Regions from separate parts of the Actinoplanes sp. NPDC049548 genome, predicted to be linked through region 1. Evidence: riboswitches for the same ligand, from Rfam matches in the RefSeq annotation. Region 1 holds a riboswitch; each other region holds the start of a gene.

Evidence for each region. A riboswitch is a leader RNA that binds a small molecule or an ion and turns the genes downstream of it on or off. The one in region 1 is predicted to bind cyclic di-AMP.
Region 2: it holds a riboswitch for cyclic di-AMP, as region 1 does, so the genes downstream of both, AB0J80_RS18875 (NlpC/P60 family protein) here and AB0J80_RS07845 (NlpC/P60 family protein) in region 1, are expected to answer to the same signal.
Region 3: it holds a riboswitch for cyclic di-AMP, as region 1 does, so the genes downstream of both, AB0J80_RS24585 (C40 family peptidase) here and AB0J80_RS07845 (NlpC/P60 family protein) in region 1, are expected to answer to the same signal.

Annotation. Positions count from the first base shown of each region.
Region 1 is NZ_JBFAPM010000003.1:142,473-149,520, forward strand. Features, by position in the region: gene AB0J80_RS07825 (penicillin-binding transpeptidase domain-containing protein) at 1-476, opposite strand, end outside; partial or broken gene AB0J80_RS07830 (hypothetical protein) at 652-1,155, opposite strand; gene rsmH (16S rRNA (cytosine(1402)-N(4))-methyltransferase RsmH) at 1,164-2,231, opposite strand; gene mraZ (division/cell wall cluster transcriptional repressor MraZ) at 2,464-2,895, opposite strand; gene AB0J80_RS07845 (NlpC/P60 family protein) at 3,325-4,125, opposite strand; cyclic di-AMP (ydaO/yuaA leader) riboswitch at 4,132-4,253, opposite strand; gene AB0J80_RS07850 (MurT ligase domain-containing protein) at 4,767-5,987, shown strand; gene AB0J80_RS07855 (glutamine amidotransferase) at 5,977-6,690, shown strand; gene AB0J80_RS07860 (VTT domain-containing protein) at 6,746-7,048, shown strand, end outside.
Region 2 is NZ_JBFAPM010000008.1:306,798-313,845, reverse strand. Features, by position in the region: gene AB0J80_RS18910 (hypothetical protein) at 1-147, opposite strand, end outside; gene AB0J80_RS18905 (hypothetical protein) at 425-625, shown strand; gene AB0J80_RS18900 (hypothetical protein) at 634-819, shown strand; gene AB0J80_RS18895 (DUF1360 domain-containing protein) at 874-1,446, opposite strand; gene AB0J80_RS18890 (DUF6158 family protein) at 1,462-1,707, opposite strand; gene AB0J80_RS18885 (hypothetical protein) at 1,787-2,215, shown strand; gene AB0J80_RS18880 (DUF3817 domain-containing protein) at 2,229-2,558, shown strand; cyclic di-AMP (ydaO/yuaA leader) riboswitch at 2,779-2,907, shown strand; gene AB0J80_RS18875 (NlpC/P60 family protein) at 2,950-3,879, shown strand; gene AB0J80_RS18870 (sigma-70 family RNA polymerase sigma factor) at 3,956-4,957, opposite strand; gene AB0J80_RS18865 (SDR family NAD(P)-dependent oxidoreductase) at 5,507-6,193, shown strand; gene AB0J80_RS18860 (thymidylate kinase) at 6,190-6,951, opposite strand.
Region 3 is NZ_JBFAPM010000013.1:74,302-81,349, forward strand. Features, by position in the region: gene cydB (cytochrome d ubiquinol oxidase subunit II) at 1-748, opposite strand, end outside; gene AB0J80_RS24570 (cytochrome ubiquinol oxidase subunit I) at 763-2,145, opposite strand; gene AB0J80_RS24575 (BlaI/MecI/CopY family transcriptional regulator) at 2,222-2,590, shown strand; gene AB0J80_RS24580 (M56 family metallopeptidase) at 2,587-3,507, shown strand; cyclic di-AMP (ydaO/yuaA leader) riboswitch at 3,643-3,777, shown strand; gene AB0J80_RS24585 (C40 family peptidase) at 3,792-4,781, shown strand; gene AB0J80_RS24590 (aminoglycoside phosphotransferase family protein) at 4,858-5,760, shown strand; gene AB0J80_RS24595 (sensor domain-containing diguanylate cyclase) at 5,808-7,048, opposite strand, start outside.

The sequences.
Region 1 (7,048 bases):
TCACCCGTCCGGCCCCGCCCGCTGCCGTCCCGGCCCGGCTGATCCCGGCCACTGCCGCCCCGGCCCGCCTGGTCCCGGCCGCCGCGGCCATCACCCGCCCGGCCCCGGCCACGGCTCGGTTCGTCCCGGTCGTTGCGGTCCCGGCCCGGTCGACCCGGAGCCTCGGCACCCGCCTTGCCACGGCGCTGCGGCGGCAGGTCGTCGTCGGTGTCGCGGCGGCGCTCGCGCACCGGCCGGCCACCGTCGAGAACCTGCAGAGACGGCCGGAGCGGATCGACGTTCCGGCCGGTCCGGGGCGACCGGGTGCGCTGGTCACCCTCGCGCACGGTACGCCCGCGCGGGGTGTACGCCCGCGCGGCTCCTATCCCCGCGAAGCCGCCGCCACGCTCCTCGTCGGCGACGGGCTGGTCCTGCGCAGAAGCGCCGCGCCGGGGCTGCTGGCCCCGGCGCGGCGTCTCGTCCGAACGCGGCGTCACCGCGTTACTGCCCTGCGGGAGGCGTACCGGGACCCGGGACGCCGGCGGTGGCAGTGCCGGGCACCGTCGCGGCGTCCCCGGTCACGTCCTGCGTGGTCGCGTCCTGGGTCGCGGTGGCCTTCGCCTTCTCCACCGCGCGCGCCGTCTCGGCCGGGTCCTGCGCGGTCACGGCCGGCTCGCCGCGGCCGGGCTTCGGCACACCGATGATCTTGCCGTCGGGCAGCCGGATGTACGCCGGCGAGTCCGCCTTGACCAGGCCCAGCTGGCGCGCGGCCGCGTCCAGGCTGCCGGGCATGTTCCTGGCGGCGATCTCGTTCTCCAGCGACTGCTGGCGCGCGTCCAGATCGGCCTGCTGCTTCTGCAGCGAGTCCAGCTCGAACGAGTTCTCCGCCGTCTTCGTGTTGATCAGCAGGATGCCCAGCACCCCGGCCACCACGACGCCGACCACCAGCGCGATGAACGGCGCCCGCGGCGCGTTGACCGGCGCGGGCGGCGCGACCCGCAGGCGCGGCGTCGCGACCGTCTCCCGCTGCTGCTCGGAGTTGAGCTTCAGCGCGGTGGTGCCCTGGATCGGGAACTGGCGCGCCCCCCGCGCCGTCCCCTTCGTGCCGGCCGGCGTGCGCCGGCCCTTCTCCGCCCGATCCGCGGTCCGGCCCCCCGACCGCGGCGCGGTGGTCATGCGCTCGCTCAATGCCCCTCCCCCTCCTGGTGTTCCCCCGGGCGTCGCCGCCCTCGTCCCCCGTGCGCGGACATCCGGGGCCGTTCGCGGGCGGCCCCTCGTCCCTGGTCCTGCTCGTCGATCCGTTCCGCCGCGCGCAGCTTCACCGAGGCCGCACGCGGGTTCTCCGCCACCTCAGCCGCCGTGGGCGGCTCCGATCCCCGCGTCAGCAGGCGCAGGGTCGGACCGGTCCCGGGCAGCTCGACCGGCAGATCGACCGGCCCGGTGCTGCGCGCCCTCGCGGCCAGGGCGCGCTTGACGATCCGATCCTCCAACGACTGGTACGACATCACGACCAGGCGCCCCTTCGGCGCCAGGAAGTCCAGAGCGGACGGAACCGCAGCCTCGAGCGCGGCGAGCTCCGCATTTACCTCAATACGTAGCGCCTGAAACGTTCTTTTCGCGGGATTTCCACCCGTTCGCCGCGCGGCGGCCGGGATGGCGTCCCGGACCAGGTCCGCGAGCCGGGCGGAGGACACGATCCGCGCCTTCGCCCGCTCCCGGACGATCGCCGAGACGATGCGCTGCGCGAACTTCTCCTCGCCGTACACCCGCAGGATGCGGACCAGCTCGCCCGGCTCGTAGCCGTTGACGACCTCCTCGGCGGTGATCCCCCGCGACTGGTCCATCCGCATGTCCAGCGGTGCGTCCTTCGCGTACGCGAAGCCCCGGTCCGCCTCGTCGAGCTGCAACGAGGACACTCCGAGGTCGAACAGCCCACTGTGGAACTCGGTGAAGCCGAGCTCCGCGAGGACCGCCGGCAGCTCGTCGTAGACCGCGTGGACCAGGTGGATGCGATCGGCGAAGCGCTGGAGCCGGTGCCGGGAGTGCGCGAGCGCCTCCGGGTCCCGGTCGAGTCCGACGAGGACCACGTCCGGGTGCCGCTCGAGCACGGCCTCGGCGTGCCCGCCCAGGCCCAGCGTGAAGTCGACGTGCACCGCACCGCGACGGTCCAGCGCGGGAGCGAGCAGCTCGAGGCAGCGCTCGAGCAGCACCGGCACGTGCGTGCCGCGAAGCTCCCCCATGTCGACCCCCATCGCCTGCTCTTTCCCGCGCGCCACCCGGCCGCTTGTTCGCGATCGGCGTCCGGTCGTCTTCCGTACCGCCAGATCCCCATCCGCTCGTGCCCGTTGCCATCGGGCGCGCCCCACCGGACACACGCCTGGCGCCGGGGAAGAGGCGCCAGGAGCGGGAGCGGCTGGAGATCTCGCAGTACGGCGGCAGCGACGTCCGGACCACCTCGGCGGCCGGCAGGCAGCTGAGCCGGGCCTACAGTCCGCCGGGCAGCACCCCCTCCTCGATGTCGGCGAAGTCGTCCTCGCTCGCCGAGAGGTACTGCTCCCAGGACTGCTTGTCCCAGATCTCCACCCGCGTGCTCGCACCGATCACCACGAGCTCACGGTCGAGTGCCGCATACTCCCGCAGGTGCCCCGGGATGGTGACCCGGCCCTGCTTGTCGGGGATCTCGTCGTGCGCGCTGGCGAAGAACACCCGGCTGTAGGCCCGGGCGGCCTTGTTGGTGACCGGTTGGTCCCGCAGCTGCCCCGCGATCCGCTGGAACTCCGGCATCGGGAACACGTACAGGCAACGCTCCTGCCCCTTGGTGATCACGACACCTCCCGCCAGCTCGTCCCGGAACTTCGCCGGAAGGATCAGCCGGCCCTTGTCGTCCAGGCGCGGGGTGTGAGTGCCGAGGAACATCGGCCAAACCCCCCTGCCCTGTGGCGGTTTCGCGGTCCGCCGGTTCGCTCGGGCCGGCAGGTCCGATCCGGCCTGCCACTGCGCTCCACTCTACTCCACTTCCCTCCACCCGCAACCGGAATCGGCCCGTCCATGAACCCTTTTCGCGGATGAATGCGCACGTCAGACACGGTGGGGCCGGAGTGGAGGGCCGAGGGCCTCCGATCAAGGTCCACTTTCCGACATGCCGCCCAGGCGGGCACGAAACTCCCCCGAAAAAGGGCAATTCCCCGGGCCGGAAGGGCCTCGGGGAGGGAAGTGGAGGGATCGCCGGGAGCGAAGTGGAGGAAAATCGCGCACAGGCGCAGACGACAGTGGGGCGCGACCCGAACCGGGTCGCGCCCCACTGAACTGTCGTACCGCTGTCTACAGCACTGCCGTGCCGAGGCGTCAGACGATGCGCCGGACGACGTAGTTGCTGCTGTAGACCTTCTGCTTCTTCACCCGCGCACCGGTGTGCGGCGCGGCCCACATGTAGCCGCCACCCGCGTAGATGCCGACGTGGGTGCCGTACGAGCCGGACCGGAACACGAGCAGGTCGCCGGCCTTCTTGCTGCCCTTGCCGACCTTCTTGCCGTAGTGCTGCTGCGAGTTCGCCTTGTGCGGCAGCTTCTTGCCCGCCGCCTTCTTGTAGACGTACTGCGTGTAACCCGAGCAGTCGAAGCGCTTCGGGCCGGCCGCTCCGAACTTGTAGAGCGCGCCCTTGTGCCTCTTGGCCTCGGCGAGGATCTTCGCTCCGCTGGCCTTGACCGTGATCTTGACGCTCTTGGTCGCGGCCGGCGCGAGCCCCGACGAGCCGCCGTAGTAGGTCCGGAACCAGACCGTGCGGCCCGGCTTGGTGTTGAAGACGACGGCGCCGCTTCGCACCGGCTTCTTCTGCCAGGTCTTCCACTTGCCGTTGATCTTGGACTGCAGCCGGACGTAGCCCTTGACGACCTTCTTGCCGGTCCTGGGGTCGGTCAGCTTGGTGGTCACCCGGACCTTCGAGCCCCAGAGCACCGTCCGCTTGTTGTACGAGACGGACTGCTTGGGCTTGACGGTCTTGACCGCGGCCGCCGTGGTGACGGGAGCGGCGGATGCTGCCGGCGTCGCGACCAGCTGGCCGGCGCAGAGGCAGAGACCCAGGGACAGTGCGACGGTTCCGGTGCCGACGGACATGCGGCGGCCCCGGCTCGAACTGCGTTCGTGCACGGTAGAGATATCCCTCCGGCACGCCTGCGAGGTTAGCTGTCGGGTTCGGGCGGGAAGGTTGCCCGGCCGCCGTGGCGGCTTCACCCCGAGGTCCGCCGGGTCTCGCGACCCGGTGGCGGACCGGAAATGGGTCCCCCGTCCCTGCCCCCATATGCCTTTGTGGTCGTTCACGTGCTTCGTGGTCGTCCCGTCCGGACCGGGGCAGGGCTCGGCGTGGTCCGTGCGGTACGAGCGGTGGGCGGTCGCTCACCGGCACACCCTGCCTACCCGATTTCTCGATCCACCGTGGGACCCCCCTCGATCACTCTTCGTATTTGGCACAGTGGACGGTGTCCGGTTTGTTACCACCGCGTGACAAATGCCGCCACGATATGCACCTTGACGATCACTCAGAGCTGAAGGTTACGGGTGAAACAGAACACATAAAAAGCCGCAGGCGGGCTGATCGAGGGACGTTCCGAGATCGGGCGAAAGCCTTCGCAAACATTCTGACCGGCGCAAACACGGCGACGGACGACGAACCCTGATCATCCGTTCGGCCGAGGCATCGACGCCGCCCGAACCCGGTGCCGCCGCCGCACCCGGCGCCACTCGACGTAGTGTCCGTTTCCGGTACCCTCGTCGCCGTGACGGACGGGAAGATGCCCTTGCGGGCCAAGGTCGCGAGCTCCGTCTCGCGCACGGCCGCGGCCCTCTCGCGGGCCGCGGGACGCGGCGACGGCTCGGTGATCGGCGGCTGGATCGGCCTCAAGATCGATCCGGACCTGCTGCGCAACCTCGCCGCCGGCCGGGCCATCGCCCTCGTCTCGGGCACCAACGGCAAGACCACCACGACCCGGTTCACCGCCGCGGCGCTGGGCGTCCTCGGCCCGGTGGCCACCAACTCGTTCGGCGCCAACATGCCCTCCGGGCACACCTCCGCGCTGGCGAAGGCGGGTGCCACCCCGTTCGCCGTCCTCGAGGTCGACGAGCACTACCTCGCGCGGGTCATCGAGGAGACGAACCCCCGGGTGGTGGCGCTGCTCAACCTCTCCCGCGACCAGCTCGACCGGGCCAAGGAGGTGGCGATGATGGCGCAGATGTGGCGCACCGCCCTCGCCGCCCACCCCGACGTGCACGTGGTCGCCAACGCCGACGACCCGATGGTGGTCTGGGCGGCCGTCAACACCGCCCAGGTCGTCTGGTTCAGCGCCGGCCAGCGGTGGACCGACGACTCGTGGGTGTGCCCCGAGTGCGGCTCGCCCATCAACCGCGCCCAGGGTGACTGGTGGTGCACGGGATGCCCGCTGCGCCGCCCGCAGGCCCAGTGGACCGTCGAGGACGAGGGCGTGCTCGACCCGAAGGGCGACTGGCACCTGGTCAAGCTGCAGCTGCCGGGTCAGGTCAACCTCGGCAACGCGGCCACCGCGCTGGCGGTGGCCGCCGAGTTCGGCGTACGCCCCATCGAGGGGGTGCCCCGGCTCGCGGGCGTGGCCTCGGTGGCCGGCCGCTACGCCCAGGTGGACCGCGACGGCCGCAACATCCGACTGCTGCTGGCCAAGAACCCCGCGAGCTGGCTCGAGGCCTTCGACATGGCCGAGGTGGCGCCGACACTGCTCTCCATCAACGCGCGCGACCCCGACGGGTTCGACACCTCCTGGCTCTACGACGTCGACTTCTCGCCGCTGCGCGGCCGGCCCGTCCTGATCACCGGCGACCGGGCCTACGACCTCGCCGTACGCCTCGAGGTGAACGATGTGCCCTTCCGGCACGTTAAGACTTTCGAGGAAGCGATCCGGGCCACCCCGCCGGGCCGGCTCGAAGTGATCGCGAACTACACGGCGTTCCAGGACATCCGAGCGGAGTTGGACCGTGTCAACTGAGACCCTGAGGGTCGTCTGGATCTATCCGGACCTGCTGTCGACGTACGGCGACCGGGGCAACATGCTGATCCTGGCCCGCCGGGCGGCGCTGCGGGGCATCCCGGTGGAGACCTACTCGGTCCGCTCCGACCAGGCGATGCCCGCGACCGCCGACATCTACCTCATCGGCGGCGGCGAGGACGGCCCCCAGGCCCTGGCCGCCCAGCGGCTGATCGCCGACGGCGGCCTGCACCGGGCGGTCGCCCAGGGCGCGGCGGTCCTGGCCGTGTGCGCCGGCTACCAGCTCTTCGGCGCCTCCTTCTTCGCCAAGGGCGCCCAGTGCGCCGGCCTGGGCCTGCTCGACATCACCTCCGACCGCGGCGAGACGCGCGCGGTCGGCGAGGTCCGCGGCGACATCGATCCCCGGCTGGGCCTGCCGCCCCTCACCGGCTTCGAGAACCACGGCGGACGCACCCACCTCGGCCCCGGCGTGGCGCCGCTGGCCAGGGTCACCGCCGGCATCGGGAATGACGGGCACACCGAGGGCGCTTGGCACGGGAAGATCCTGGGCACGTACGCCCACGGGCCCGCGCTCGCCCGCAACCCAGCGATAGCCGATCTGCTACTGAGTTGGGCGACCGGCGCGGATAGGCTTGCACCGCTCGACGACACCTGGGCCGACCGGCTCCGCGGCGAGCGGCTCGCCGCCGCGGGCGCCGCGTGACCCGAGACGACCTCCACCTTCCTGGACCGACGAGACGTAGGGGCGGTACGCCTGCATGACTGACACCCTGATCGCCCCGCGGGGCGCGAACTCCCCCGCCGCGGACCCTCAGGCCAGCCAGCAGACCCACGCTCCGGTCGGGTGGCGCCGCCGCCTCATCCGCTTCGGCATTCTCGCGGCGGTCGTCGCCGGCCTCGGCGTCGCGGCCGCCGTCCTGCCGATCCAGTCGATCGCCGACTCCGTCGTGAGCCTCGGCCCCGCCGCCGCGGTCGCGATCGCGGTGGTGGGCGGCCTGCTGCTGTCCGTTCTCGTGCCCCGCACCGCGGTCACCATGGGTTGCGGCATGCTGCTCGGGCCG
Region 2 (7,048 bases), on a different contig from region 1:
TGTGCTCGGCGCGGCGCCCGGAAGCTCCTCGCGCTCGTCGGACTCGGCCAGGATCGCCTCGGCCTGGCTCTGCGGGTCGGCGCTCCCGGCGCTGCGTTCCTCCGGCAGCAGGTCGGCCGCCCGGCGCTCCACGCGATCATCACTCATGTCCGCCGGGATACCCGCGATCATGAGGGCCGAAAACAAACGTCGCTCCCGGCCGGGGCCGGGAGCGACGTTAAGGTGCCGGTGTGCAGGTCGCCTCGCGGCGAAAGGCTCAACGCGGCTCCAGCCGAACGGTAGTCCGCGAAGGCAATGGGTGAGGCCCGGGGACACTGGGCACACCGACATCTGTGCTCAACGGTCGGCAGTCCGACCCCATTCCAGAAGCAATTGTGACCTGGACCACATGATTGTGCGGGCGTCCGCCGGGTAGTCCGGAGCTGTGAGCGATGACCTGCGCGTACTCGACGAATACCTCGACGAGGCCTACTCCGGGCAGGAACGCCTGAGCAGCGCCGATCTGCAGCGGGGCGCGATCGCGGCGGACCTGCCCGCGGCGGCCCTCACCCGCATCGACGCGCTGCCCGAGGGCGAGTACGCCCAGGACGAAGCCGCCGAGGCCCTGCGAACCCTGGACGCCTGAGGAGCGACATGACCCAGCAGAACGAACGCCTGCCGGCCTTCGGTGACTCCGACGGCACCCCCGACGGGGACAGCGACTTCGCCGGCGAGCACAACGACACCGCCGTGGAGCCCGCGATCATCGACGACGAGGACTCGGGTGAGACGGAGAGCCCCCGCGGCTGGTCCGGCATGGACGGCGACGGCCCGCCCTGAGGGACAGGGACAGCGAGACGGCCCCGGCTTTCGCCGGGGCCGTTCTTCGTTGCCTCAGGCCAGCGCGCGGCCGTTCAGCGCGGGCTGGGACGGCTCGGGCTCCGGGTCACCCTCGGCCGCCTCCTTCGCCAGCGAGTACGCCATCTGCAGGAAGTCCGACGCCGCCGTCGCGGTGAACACCGTGGCGGCCAGCCGGGTCAGCCGCGGCGCGAACACCAGGCCGCTGGTCAGGCCGGTGGCCACCCAGACCGCCAGGCAGAACGGGCAGCTGATCAGCTCGCCGATCGAGTGGCGGATCGGGCTGCCCTCGTCGCGGACCTCCTCGTTCAGCTCCGCGCTGCCGCCCGGCTCGGAATAGCGCGTGAAGGGCGCCCGCAGCGGGCTGGTGACCGAGTCCTTGGCGATCAGCCGGCTGAGCTTGTGGGTGGCGATCGAGATGAGCACCACGTCGGCCACGGCCGGGCGCTCCGGCACCGTGCGCCCCGTCGCCTTTGCGACGACGGCAAGGCTGCCGGCGAGCACGCCGAAGGCGCCCATGGTCGCCGCGTACCCCTCGAGGGGGCGGTGTTCGTGGGGGGCGTACTGGCGCCGCAGGCGGGCGAACCGGCCGCGTACCGAGGAGGTCATGCGTACGGGTTCCTCTCAGAAGTCCTGGGTGAGCCGGTGCGGGTCGACCTCGCGGCCGGGGTGCCGGGCGAGGTACTCGGTCTCCAGCTCCGCCGTGCGGCGCAGGTGGTTGGCGAGCGCCGCGTCGGGTCCGTGCCGCAGCGTCTGCAGCCGGGTCCGGTGCAGGCTGCCGAGCTCACGGATCAGGTCCTCGTCGGCGAGCCCGGCCGGGTCGATGCCCTGCTCGGTGCCGACGCGGTCGTCGACCTCGTGGTCGCTCATGATCTCTCCCCTCTCGGTGCTTCCCGCAACGGTTGCCCGTGCCGCCTGGTGTCAAACCCCAGCCGGATACGCTCGACCCATGAGAGCGCTGTTGAGGCCGGCGTGGCTGGTGCGCCACGTCGTCGCGCTCGTGCTCGTGGCCGGCTTCCTCGGCCTGGGCTGGTGGCAGTTCAGCCGCGCCACCGGCGGCAACACGCTGAGCTGGGGCTACACCTTCGAGTGGCCGGTCTTCGCGCTCTTCGTGGTCTTCCTGTGGGTGCGTGAGGTCCAGCAGGAGCTCCGGGCCGGCCGGCCGGCTCCCGAGGAGCCCGGCGACTCCCCCGCGGTGGCGCCCGACCCGGCTGCGCCCGTGACGGTACGCCGGCCGGTGCGCGTACGCGTGTCCTCGCAGCGGGTGACCGCCGACGACCCGGAGCTGGACGCCTACAACGACTATCTCGCCTGGCTCAACGCCCACCCCGGGGCCCGGCCCGGCGACTACCCCGGACGCAAGAGCAGCACCAAGTAGAAGGACGTGGACCGTGCAGGGAGCCCTCACCCGCTACCGGATCATCGCCTGGATCGTCGGCGTGATCCTCATCGTGCTCGTGCTGGTGGGCATGCCGCTGAAGTACGCCGGTGACAACGACACCGTGGTCGCGGCGGTGGGACCCGTGCACGGTTTCCTCTACATGATCTACCTCGCGGCCACCTTCGACCTCAGCCGCCGGGCCGGCTGGCCGCTGGGCCGGATGCTGCTGGTGATGCTGGCCGGCACCATCCCGTTCTTCTCGTTCTGGGCGGAGCGGGTGGTTTCTCGCAAGTGGGCCGTTCAGTCGATGGACACCCCGCCCGCGATGGCGCGGAAATAGTAAGGGTGACGCAGCGAACGCAGGAAAGTGCGTTCCGTTATCGGGATCATTCCCCATTTACGGGGTAATTGGCGCACGTCACTCTTCGGGCTCTTGAATTAATCGCGATCGCCGATAAGTTGGTGCGGTTGGTCCGGTCCGCAGCCATCACCCTCACGGTGGCGCCGGCCAACGCCGCCGAATCCCTCGACGGCGGACACGGTGTCCCCATCCCCCGGGGCCGCCCTGCCCGTCTCGGCGAGCCGGGGAACCACCGAAGTCAGCACCTGGGGTGAATCCGCGCGAGCGGTAGGGCCTTCTTCCCGCCCGAATCCGTCAGCTAACCCGGTAGGCGGCCCAGCGGAAGAAAGGCCACGTTCCGTTGCCACACGCCCGCACGAGGCTACGCACCATGGTGGTCGCCGCCCTGGCGATCGTGATCACCGGCACCGTCGCGCCGGCCGCGCACGCGGCGCCGTCGACCGGTGACATCAACAAGAAGATCGAGAAGGCGTCGAACGAGCTCGAGGACGTCGTCGAGTCGTACAACAAGATGAAGATCAGCCTGAAGAAGACGCAGGACGACGAGAAGAAGCTCGCCGCGTCTATCGGGCCCGCCAAGGAAGCCCTGAAGGTCGCCGGCGCGCAGATGAACGTCATCGCCTCATCGGCGTACAAGACCGGCAAGGTCGGCACGATGAACGTCGTGCTGGAGGGCAGCAGCAACCTGATGGACCGCATGTCCATCCTCGAGCAGCTGTCCCGCAGCCGGCAGCGTGACATCGACAACTACACGGCCACGACGCAGAACTACGACCAGCGGCAGGCCGCGCTGAAGGCGACGCAGGACAAGCAGGCCGCCGAGGTCAAGGAGCTCGCCGCCCGCAAGAAGAAGATCGAGGGCCAGCTCAAGGACCTGTACGCCATGCGCAAGGCGGCGTTCGGCAGGGCGACCCAGACCGGCTCCCGCTACACCGGCGCCGTCCCCTCGGTGTCCGGCGACGCCGGCGTCGTGGTCCGGTTCGCGTTCGACCAGGTCGGCAAGATGTACGAGTACGGCGCCGACGGTCTGGCCACGTACGACTGCTCGGGCCTGACCTCCCGCGCCTGGAGCCAGGCGGGCAAGTCGTTGCCGCACAACGCCGCGGCACAGTACAGCGCCACCCGGCGGATCAGCCGCTCCCAGCTCCAGCCCGGCGACCTCGTGTTCTACCGCAGCCTCGGGCACGTCGCCCTGTACGTCGGCGGCGGGAAGATCATCGACGCCTCCCGCGCGGGCGAGCCGGTGAAACACCGAACCATCGACATCATGACCCCGTACGGCTACGGCCGCGTGACCTGATCGCGCCGTCCCCACACGTCAGAAGGCCGGTGTCCCGCGAGGGGCACCGGCCTTCGGCGTTACGGGGGATGGAGAGCTACGCGGCCTGGAGGCCTTCGGCGCGGGCCAGCTCACGCAGCCGGCCCAGGGCCTGGATCTCGAGCTGGCGGATGCGCTCGCGGGAGAGCGAGAACCGCGACGCCACCTCGGTCAGCGAGTGCTCGCGACCGTCCTCGAGGCCGTACCGGGCGCGCATGATGCCGGCGGAACGGTCGTCGAGGTGGTTGAGCAGGCCCTCGATGCGCTGGCGCTCCAGGGCGGTCAGCACGATCTCCTCGGGCGACGGGGCGTCGCTGTCGGCGACCAGGTCACCGAGGTTGGTGTCGCCGTCGTCGCCGACCGGGGTGTCCAGCGACACGGTGTCCTGGGCCCAGCGGGTCAGCTCGCTGACGCGCTCCACCGTCACACCCAGCGCCGCGGCGATCTGCTCGGGCTCCGGGTCGGCGCCGAGCTCGCGGACGAGCTGGCGGGTGACGTTGCGCATCCGGTTGACGTCCTCGACGAGGTGCACGGGCAGGCGCACGGTGCGCTCCTGCTGCGCGATCGCCCGGCTGATCGCCTGGCGGATCCACCACGTCGCGTACGTCGAGAACTTGTAGCCGCGCTCGTAGTCGAACTTCTCGACGGCGCGGACCAGGCCGGTGTTGCCCTCCTGGATCAGGTCGAGCATCGGCATGCCCGACCGCACGTACCGGCGTGCGATCGAGACGACCAGGCGGAGGTTCGCGCGGATGAACAGGTCCTTGGCCCGCTCGCCCTCGACGACCAGCCGCTCCAGCTCCTCCCGGCTCACGCCGCGACGGACGTCACCGCTCTCGAGCAGGTGCTCGGCATAGAGGCCGGCCTCGATTGCCTTGGAGAGGTCGACCTCCCTGGCGGCGTCCAGAAGCGGCGTGCGGGAGATCTCGTGCAGGTAGACGCCGACGAGGTCGCGCTCCTCGGCGACTTCGTCCGTCCGCATCACGGTGTTCTTCTCCACGTTGCCCACGGTCCCCTCATTGCCTTCACTAACCCTGTTACGGGCAATTCCTGCGTCCATCAGCCCTCCCCGTAACGTCCGCAGTTCGTGCATTGCGGTGCTGACACCTACACAACAAGTGGCGCCCTGCACTGATTCCGGCTGGTGGGTCGAAAGTGTCACGAATGCCTGAGCGTCACCTGAGAGCCGCGTGCATACTTACTGAAGAGGGCTCTCTGTGGAGGCATTCGGAGCCGTACCCGGCGTCGGATGCGTGCACTGACGCATACCCCTCGCCCGATACATGACACCATCAGCCCCTCATCCGTCACAGCGACGGGCGTCACGGATTGCCTTGCGACGCTCGTCACTACCCAGTACGGCTCGGTAGCCAATTGGGTTCACGTCCAGCATCGACAGGTTGCCGCCAAGCTTGAACCAAACGCCACGGCGAAGATCCCGGCGCCGGTAGGACGCGGGACCATCTGCCACCATGCGGCACATCGCGCCGCAGATCACTAGCCCGTCCGGGTGACCCCCGCTCGGGCGACCACCGGCTTCCCTAGGCCTTACCGCCCCGGCGCCGGACCACACAGACAGTGACGCAAAACACAGCGATACCGTGGCCGCATGGCGGATCGCAGTGCGGTGGTGACGGGCGGGACAGGCGGGCTCGGTGGTGCGGTGATCGAGCGGCTCCGGGACGAGGGATGGCGGGTGGTCGCCCCCGTACGGGCGCAGGGGACGGCGCGGCTCCCCCAGGGCGTGACGAGCGTGGCAGCCGACCTGACCGTGCCGGAGGACGTGGCGGCCGCCGTGACGCTCGCCACGGCCGAGCCCGGAGCGCCCCTCAAGGCAGTGATCAACCTCGTCGGCGGCTTCGCGATAGGCGGGCGGGTGCACGAGACGCCGGTGGACGACTTCGAGGCGATCCTGCGGCTGAACCTGCGGCCGACGTACCTGGTGACCGCGGCGGCCCTGCCCCACCTGGTCGCGGCGGGCGGGGGTTCCGTGGTGTGCGTCTCGTCCCGCACAGCGGTGGCGCCGTTCTCCGGGGCGGCCGGCTACGCCACGGCGAAGGCGGCGGTGCTCGCCTTCGCCAACGCCGTCGCGGTGGAGTACCGCAAGGACAACGTGCGGGCCAACACGGTGCTGCCCAGCGTCATCGACACGCCGCTGAACCGCCGGGACCAGCCGGACGCCGACCACACGCGGTGGGTCACCCCGGCGGAGCTCGCCGGCGTCATCGCGTTCCTGGCCGGGGACGCCTCCGCGCCCACGAGCGGCGCGAGCATCCCCGTCTACGGCAGGGCTTAGAAGACCTCCGCCAGCTGCAGCGTCACCGCCGTCGCGGCGGCCGCCAGAGTGGCGGCCACGAGGATCAGAGCACGGGCGTGCGACACCAGCGCGGCGGGCCGGGGCCGCGTCGGGATCGCCGCCACCGCGACAGGCGCCGGCGCGGGATCGAGGTGCGCCAGCAGGGCGGCCTGGACCTGCTCCGGAGTGCCGTTCGCGTCGATCACGACGAAGCCGGCGTACTCGGGCACGGCCCGGTAGGCCGCCGCGGCCGCCCGCAGGTAGTCCATCTCCTCGTGGTCGTAGCCGCGGCGCTCGATCCGGTCGTAGGCCACTGTTGGGTCGACCGCCAGCAGGAAGGTGAGGTCCGGCTTCGGGAAGATCCGGTACGCCAGCCGTGCCCGCCGCTCGGCCCGGTTCAGCCGCTCGGGCCGGGGGTTCTTCGCGTGGGCGCGGATGCTCGCGTACTGGCAGACGGCGTAGCGGTCCATCACGGCGATCTCACCGGTCAGCCGGCGCCGCAGCAGGGTCCGCAGGATGGCCAGCCAGCGCAGGACGGACTCGACGAGAAGCATCGTGCGCCGGCCGAGCAGGTGTTCGCCGTCACGCCGGCCCAGCGCGGTGGCGAGGCGGCCGAACCACCGGCGCCCGCCGGCGTTGCGGCGGTACGTCGCCGGCAGGCCGCGGTCCGCCAGCGCGGTCGCCAGCAGGTGCGCCTGGGTCGTCTTGCCGGAGCCGTCGATGCCGACGAGGGCGATGGTGCGGGGCCGGGGAACCATACCCACCGACGGTAGCCGGTGCTGTCACCGACGGTTCGCCACGTGGAGGCCGCTCTGGGCGTACAAAATGGGTCTTAGCAGTGGAATTTGACCTTGG
Region 3 (7,048 bases), on a different contig from region 1:
GGCCGGTGCCGCCGAACGCGACCGGTTCGTGGCCGTGGCGGGCGACCAGGGCGACGCCCATGCTGAGCACCGCGGCGGCGAGGACGAGCCGGGATCCGGTCACGAAGCCGGCCACGCCCAGCAGCAGCGTGCCGGCGGTGGCCAGCCGCACGCTCCAGCGCCGGGCGCGGGCGTGCACGGGCCCGGTCGTGCGCAGGGCCAGGAAGGTGGCGCCGATGAGCAGGGCCGCGAAGAGGGCGAGGGCGGCGCCGGCGAGGGCCGGCCAGGTCGCCAGCGGGGCGAGGCTGCGGGCCGGGCCCGTGCCGGTCACCTGGCCGCCGGGGCCGACGGCGAGGCCGTGGGTGAGCACCCCGAGGACGGCGCCCCAGAGGGCGACGATGCCGGCCGAGCTGGCGGCCAGGGCGGTGTCGCAGCGGCGCCGCCAAACCGGGCCGTCGCCCTTGCCGCGGAACTCGAGGGCCACGCCGCGGACCGCGAGCAGGAGCAGCAGCGCCGCCATGGGCAGGTACAGGCCCGAGAGCAGGGCGGCGTACCAGTCGGGGAACGCCGCGAAGGTGAGGCCGATCGCGGCGACGAGCCAGACCTCGTTGCCGTCCCAGAACGGCCCGACCGTGCGGACGATGGCGCCGCGCTCGTGGTCGTCGCGGCCGAGGACGGGGCCGAGCAGCCCGACGCCGAAGTCGAACCCTTCGAGCACGAAGAAGAGCACCCAGCAGAGGACGACGAGGGAGAACCAGACGGTGACCATGGGTGGCGGCTTCCTCAGTAGACGGGCGGCGGTACGCGCTCGGCCTCCGCGGCCGGGGCGGGTGGGGGCGTGAGTGGTTGCCGGGACAGGTGCCGGACCAGGCGCAGCCAGACGACGGCAAGGACGCCGTAGACGACGGCGAACCCGATCAGGGAGCCGATGACCTCGCCGCGGGTGAGACCGGGGGAGATCCCGTCGGCGACGCGGGAGATGCCGAAGGCGAGCCAGGGCTGGCGGGCGGTCTCGGTGAAGATCCAGCCGAGGCTGTTGGCGGCGGCCGGCAGCAGGGGGATCAGGGGCAGGAACCGTACGAGCAGCGGGTGTGCCCGGCGGTCCTTGCGTGTGCTCCACAGGTAGAAGGCGGCGACGGCGGCCGCGAGCATGCCGATGCCGATCATCAGCCGGAAGCTCCAGAAGGCGACCGGGATCATCGGCACGTAGCTGCCCGGGCCGAACTGGGCGGCGTACTGGGCCTGCAGGTCGTCGATGCCCTGGACGGTGGCGCCCGGGCTGCCCTTGGCGAGGATCGACAGCAGGCGGGGGACCTCGATGCTCAGGAAGGGTTCGCCGCCGTCCGGGCCACCCACCGCGAAGAGGGAGAACGGCGCTCCGGCGGTGGTGGCGTAGAGGGCTTCGGCGGCCGCCATCTTCATCGGCTGGACCTCGGTGATGACCTTGCCGAGGTGGTCGCCGGTCAGGGCGGTGAGAGCCCCGCCGGCCATGGTCAGCCAGGCGCCGAGGCGGGCCAGCGTACGGAACGGGGATTCGCCGCCGGACCGGAGCCGCCACACCCCGATGGTGAGCAGCAGCGACCCGCCGGCCATCACCGCTCCGGAGAGGGTGTGCGGGAAGGCGGCGAGGTTGACCTTGTTGAGCAGCAGGGCGCCGAAGTCGTCGAGGCGGGCGCGGCCGGTGACGGGGTCCAGCGAGTACGCCACCGGGTTCTGCATGAACGAGTTCGCGGCCAGGATGATGAACGCGGACAGCACGGTGCCGACGGCGACGACCACGATGGTGGCGGCGTGCAGCTTGCGGGGCAGCCGGTCCCAGCCGAAGTACCACAGCGCCAGGAACGTGGCCTCGAGGAAGAAGGCGAGCATGCCCTCGATGGCCAGGGTGGGCCCGAAGACGTCGCCGTAGAAGCGGGCGAAGGCGCTCCAGCCCATGCCGAACTGGAACTCCTGGACCAGGCCGGTGACGACGCCGACCGCGAAGGTGACGATCAGCAGCTTGCCGACGAACTTCGTCAGGTCGCGGTAGCTCTCCCTGCCCGTACGCAGCCAGGCGATCTGCAGGCCGGCGGCGGTGCCCGCGAGGCTGATCGACAGCGGTACGAACAAGTAGTGGTAGATCGTCACGACTGCGAACTGGAGCCGGGTCAGGTCGAGCACGTCCACGTCGGCATCCCCTCTACGACATCTCGTAGTAGATACTACGTCCTGTAGTACGACGCCGTGCAGTAGAGTGGGTCACATGGCCTTGGGGGACCTCGAACGCGAGGTCATGCAGCAGTTGTGGGACGCCGCGGAGCCGTTGACCGTGCGGCAGGTGCACGAGCGGCTCGCCCGCGAGCGCGACCTGGCGTACACGACGGTGATGACCGTGCTGGACCGGCTTGCCAAGAAGGGCGTCGTGACCCAGCAGAAGGCTGACCGGGCCTATCGGTACGCGCCGTCGCAGTCGCGCGAGGAGATGACGGCGGCGCTGATGCTCGACGCGCTCAGCGCCGCCCCGGACGGCGTGCGCGACGCCGCGCTGGCCCAGTTCGTGGGCCGCATCGACCCGTCGGTGCTGGCCGCCGCGATCGAGGCGGCCCGAAGGGAACCGGCCGCCGGATCGTGACCGCCCTGCTGCTCGGCGCGCTCGGCCTGACGCTGTCGCTGGTGGTGCCGGGCGTCCTGGCCGCCGCCGACTGGCCCGGCCGGGCTCCGGCGGCCGCGGTGGCGCTCTGGCAGAGCGTGACCCTGACCGGCATCCTCTGCGCCCTGGGGGTCGTCCTGGCGGGCCCGCAGGAGCTGGTAGCCGCCCGGGGCTCGGACCGGCCGGTCGGTGCGGCGGCCCTGGTCGCGGCGCTGGTGGTGGCGGCCGTGATCATCTTCCGGCTGCTCGTCTCGCTCGTCGGGGTGACCTACCGCTCGCGGACCCGGCGTTCCCGGCACCGCATGCTCGTGGACCTGCTCGACGCCGCGGAGCGCCACGGCGAGCTGCCGGCCGAGGTGCCGCCGGGGCTGCGGGTGCTCGACGGCCCGCTGCCGTTCGCGTACTGCCTGCCGGGCCGCAGCCCACGCGTCGTGCTCAGCGGGGGAGCGCTGCGGGTGCTGGACCGGGCGCAGGTCGCCGCCGTCATCGCGCACGAGCAGGCGCACCTGCGCCACCGCCACGACCTGGTGATGGAGTCGTTCACCGCCTTCTACCGGGCGGTCCCGCGGCCGCTGCGCAGCCGGGCGCCGCTCGATGCGGTGCATCTGCTGCTCGAGATGGTCGCCGACGATGCGGCCCGGCGCCGCTGCGGGGCCGAGCCGTTGCGGACGGCGCTCGCCGTGCTCGGCGACGCGGTCAGCCCTGACCTGCCCGCGGAGGCTGCCGGTGACGCCGAAATGGAGCGGCACCGCCGGCTCGAGCGGCTCACCGGAGCCGACGCACGGTCGTCGATGTGGACGGTGCTGGCGGCACTCATGGCGGTCGGCCTGCTGGTATTACCCACAGTGATCGTCGTGGTGCCCTGGCTGGGCCGGGCACTCCTGGCATGGCCGCTTTAAATCTTCGTTAATGACAAGGAGTGACGACCGTTATGCGGTGAGTCGTCCTGATACCGCCGTGTTCAGTTCGGCGGAGATCGGGAGTACGGTGGTGCCCGGCTCGTCGGTCCCCCCTCGCCCGAGACCGGGCGAACCGGTGAGCCACCGCCTAATCGTGCATCACGAACCGGGGACCCGAGGACCTGGGGTGAAGCCGCGGCATCGACGCGGCCGGGCGCTCTTCCCGTCCGAACCCGACAGCTAACCCGGTCGGCGGCCGAGGGAAGAAAGGACGCTGCACCTTCGTGAAACGGGTTGGGGCGCGACGCGCCGCGATTCTGCGCGGTCTGCTCGGTGTGGTTGCGGCGGTCGGGGTTCTGCTGGTGCCCACCGCGGCTCACGCGACGCCGTCGCCGTCGAGCATCGAGAAGCAGATCGACGAGCAGTGGAACAAGCTCGAGTCGACGATCGAGCAGTACAACGACGTGCACAACCAGCTGATCAAGAACCGTGCACAGCTCAAGAAGATCAACGCCCGGCTGGAGCCGCTCCAGCTGGAGGTGGACCTGGCCATGTCCCATGTGGGTGGCATGGCCGCCGACGCGTACAAGCAGGGCTCGCCCGGCGCGGTGAAAGCCATGATCGTGAGTGGCTCGCCGACCGGCCTGACCGAGAAGCTCTCGTTCCTCGACCAGATCGCCCGGCACCAGCGCCAGGCCGTGGCGGGCGCTGCGGAGCTGCGCGACAAGTACGCGAAGGACAAGGCCGCCCTGGTCACCCTCACCGACGCCGTGGCGATCCGCGACAAGGATCTCGGCGCGCGGAAGAAGGAGATCCAGAAGAAGGTCGATGATCTGCAGAAGATGCGGATCAGGGCGTACGGCGCCGCGGGTGCGAACGACGGCCCGCTGCGCACCGGCCCCTGTCCTGTGGCCTACACCAACGACAAGGGCGGGCGCGCGGCGCAGAAGGCGTGCGACCTGATCGGCAAGCCGTACATCTTCGGCGCGGAAGGGCCGGGCGGCTACGACTGCTCGGGCCTGACGAAGGTGGCGTGGGCCTCCGTGGGAGTGCACCTCGAGCACTTCACCGGCGACCAGATCCATGCGGGCCGGGCGGTCAGCCGCAGCGACATCCAGCCGGGCGACCTGGTCTTCTACGGCAGCCCGGTGCACCACGTGGGCATCTACGTGGGCGGTAACACCATGGTGCACGCGCCCCACACGGGCGACCACGTGCGCATGGCGTCGATCGATCGCAGCGGTGCCATCACGGGGATCCGCCGGCCGGGCTGATCCTCACCACCGGCACGACGCCGACAAGCCGCCACGCCTGCGTGGCGGCTTGTCGCGTTCCGGGATACTGATCTTCGTGCATCCGTCAGCGTTCACCCGTAACGTCACCGGCACCTGGGGCTCCGCTGGGCAGGCCTGGCTGGCCGAGCTCCCCGACCTGATCGCGGCGGTCGCCCACGAGTGGGACCTGACGGTGGACGAGCCGTACCCGCTGAGCTTCAACTGGGTCGCCCCGGTACGCCGGGCCGACGGGACCGCGGCGGTGCTCAAGCTGGGCGTCCCCGGGGCCGGGCACCTGAGCCGCGAGGCCGCCGCCCTCACGTTCTTCGGCGGCGACGGCGCCGTCCGGCTGCTCGGCCGCGACGACGAGCGCGGCGCCCTGCTGCTGGAGCGTGCCGAACCCGGCACCACCCTGCGCAGCCTCGTGCGCCGCGACGACGAGCAGGCCACGGCCGTACTGATCGCCCTGATGCGCCGGCTGCACCGCCCGGCACCCGCGGACCTGCCGGTCGGCGACCTCGCCGCGCGTACCGCCGACTTCGCCGGCCACCTGCGGCGCTACCCCGGCGACGATCCCTTCCCACGGTCCCTCGTCGAGCAGGCGATGGCCCTGTACGCCGACCTGTGCTCCTCCGCCACCGAGCGTGTGGTGCTGCACGGCGACCTGCACCACGAGAACGTCCTCGCCGCCGGACGCGAGCCGTGGCTCGTCATCGACCCGCACGGCGTGGCCGGCGACCCCGCGGCGGAGCTCGGCCCGGTGCTCTACAACCCGCTGGACGGCGACGAGCCGACCCTGGAGCTGCTGATGCCCCGTGTCGAGCAGTTCGCCGACAGCCTCGCCCTCCCGCTCGACCGCGTCGTCGCCTGGGGCTTCGCGCAGGCCGTGCTGTCGGAGGTCTGGGACGCCGAGGACGGTGACCCGGCTCCCGGGCGGGCCCTCGGCGTGGCGCTGAAACTGCGGCCCCTGCTGCGCTGAGCCTTCAGTCCGGTTGTGGGCGGCGGTGGGGAGGTCGGACGGGAGCCTCACATCCAGGGCGCGCTGACCTCTTCCTCCACGTAGAGGGTGGTGCCGTTGCGGCCCCGGTCCTTCGAGCGCTGCATGGCGGTGGTCGCGTGGCGCAGGATCGTCGCGGCGTCCGAGCCGCCCGGGTACGCCAGCGCGATCCCCACGCTGCAGCCGACGTTCATGCGCACTCCGGCGACCGCCGCGTTGCCGGCCACGCCCTCGACGATGCGACGGGCCACCTGCAGGGCCTCCTCGGCGTTGCGGACGCGGGTCAGCAGCACGCCGAACTCGTCGCCGCCGATGCGGGCGGCCGTGTCGGTGTCGCGGGTGATGCGCCTGAGCACGTGGCTGACCGTCTGCAGCAGCCGGTCGCCGACCTCGTGGCCGTACAGGTCGTTGACCGTCCTGAAGCCGTCCAGGTCGACGTAGAGCATCGCCACCGGGTACTGGTAGCGGGTGCCCTGGGCCAGGGCGCGTTCCAGGTCGCGGTGCAGCGTCGGGCCGTTCGCCAGGCCGGTGAGACCGTCGTGCGAGGCCGCGTACGCGATCCGGTCCTGTGCCTCCCGGCGCTCGGTGATGTCGCGCTGGTGGCTGACGATCGCGTGCACCGCGGGGTGGGCCAGCATGTTGCGGGCGATGATCTCGTGCCAGTGCCAGGACCCGTCGGCGTGCCGGACCCGCAGCTCGGCCGAGTGCTCGACGGTGCTGTCCGAGGCCAGCAGCCGGGTGAAGAGCTCCCGCGACGCCGTCTCGTCCTCGGGGTGGAACAGCCCGCGCATCACCTTCCCGCGCAGCTCCTCGGGCTGGTAGCCCATCATCGTCCGGGCGGCCGGGCTGACCCACGTGGCGTCGCCCTGCGCGTTGCTCATCGTGATGACCTCGGAGCCGTCGCGCACCAGCGCCCGGAAGCGGTCCTCGCTGAGCCGCGTCGCCGCCTCGGCCTGCTCCCGCTCCGACACGAACGCGCCCAGCGTCCGCGCCGTCGTGGCGACGCCCAGCGCGACCAGCAGGGCCAGGCCGTGCGACGGGTAGCCGCCGAGGTAGCTGGGCAGGGCGCCGAGACCGACGAGGAGCTGCCCGGCGGCGATGCCGGTGATGCTAGCCGCCGCGGCGGGCCTCCAGGCCCGCGAGCCGGACTGGCGCAGGTGCACGGCGAGGATGTGCAGGTGCGCGACGGCCAGCAGCGCGCCCCACCCGATCAGGTACATCGTCGCGGTGGTGGTGAGGATGTGCACGGGGATGCGCAGCCACAGCCGGC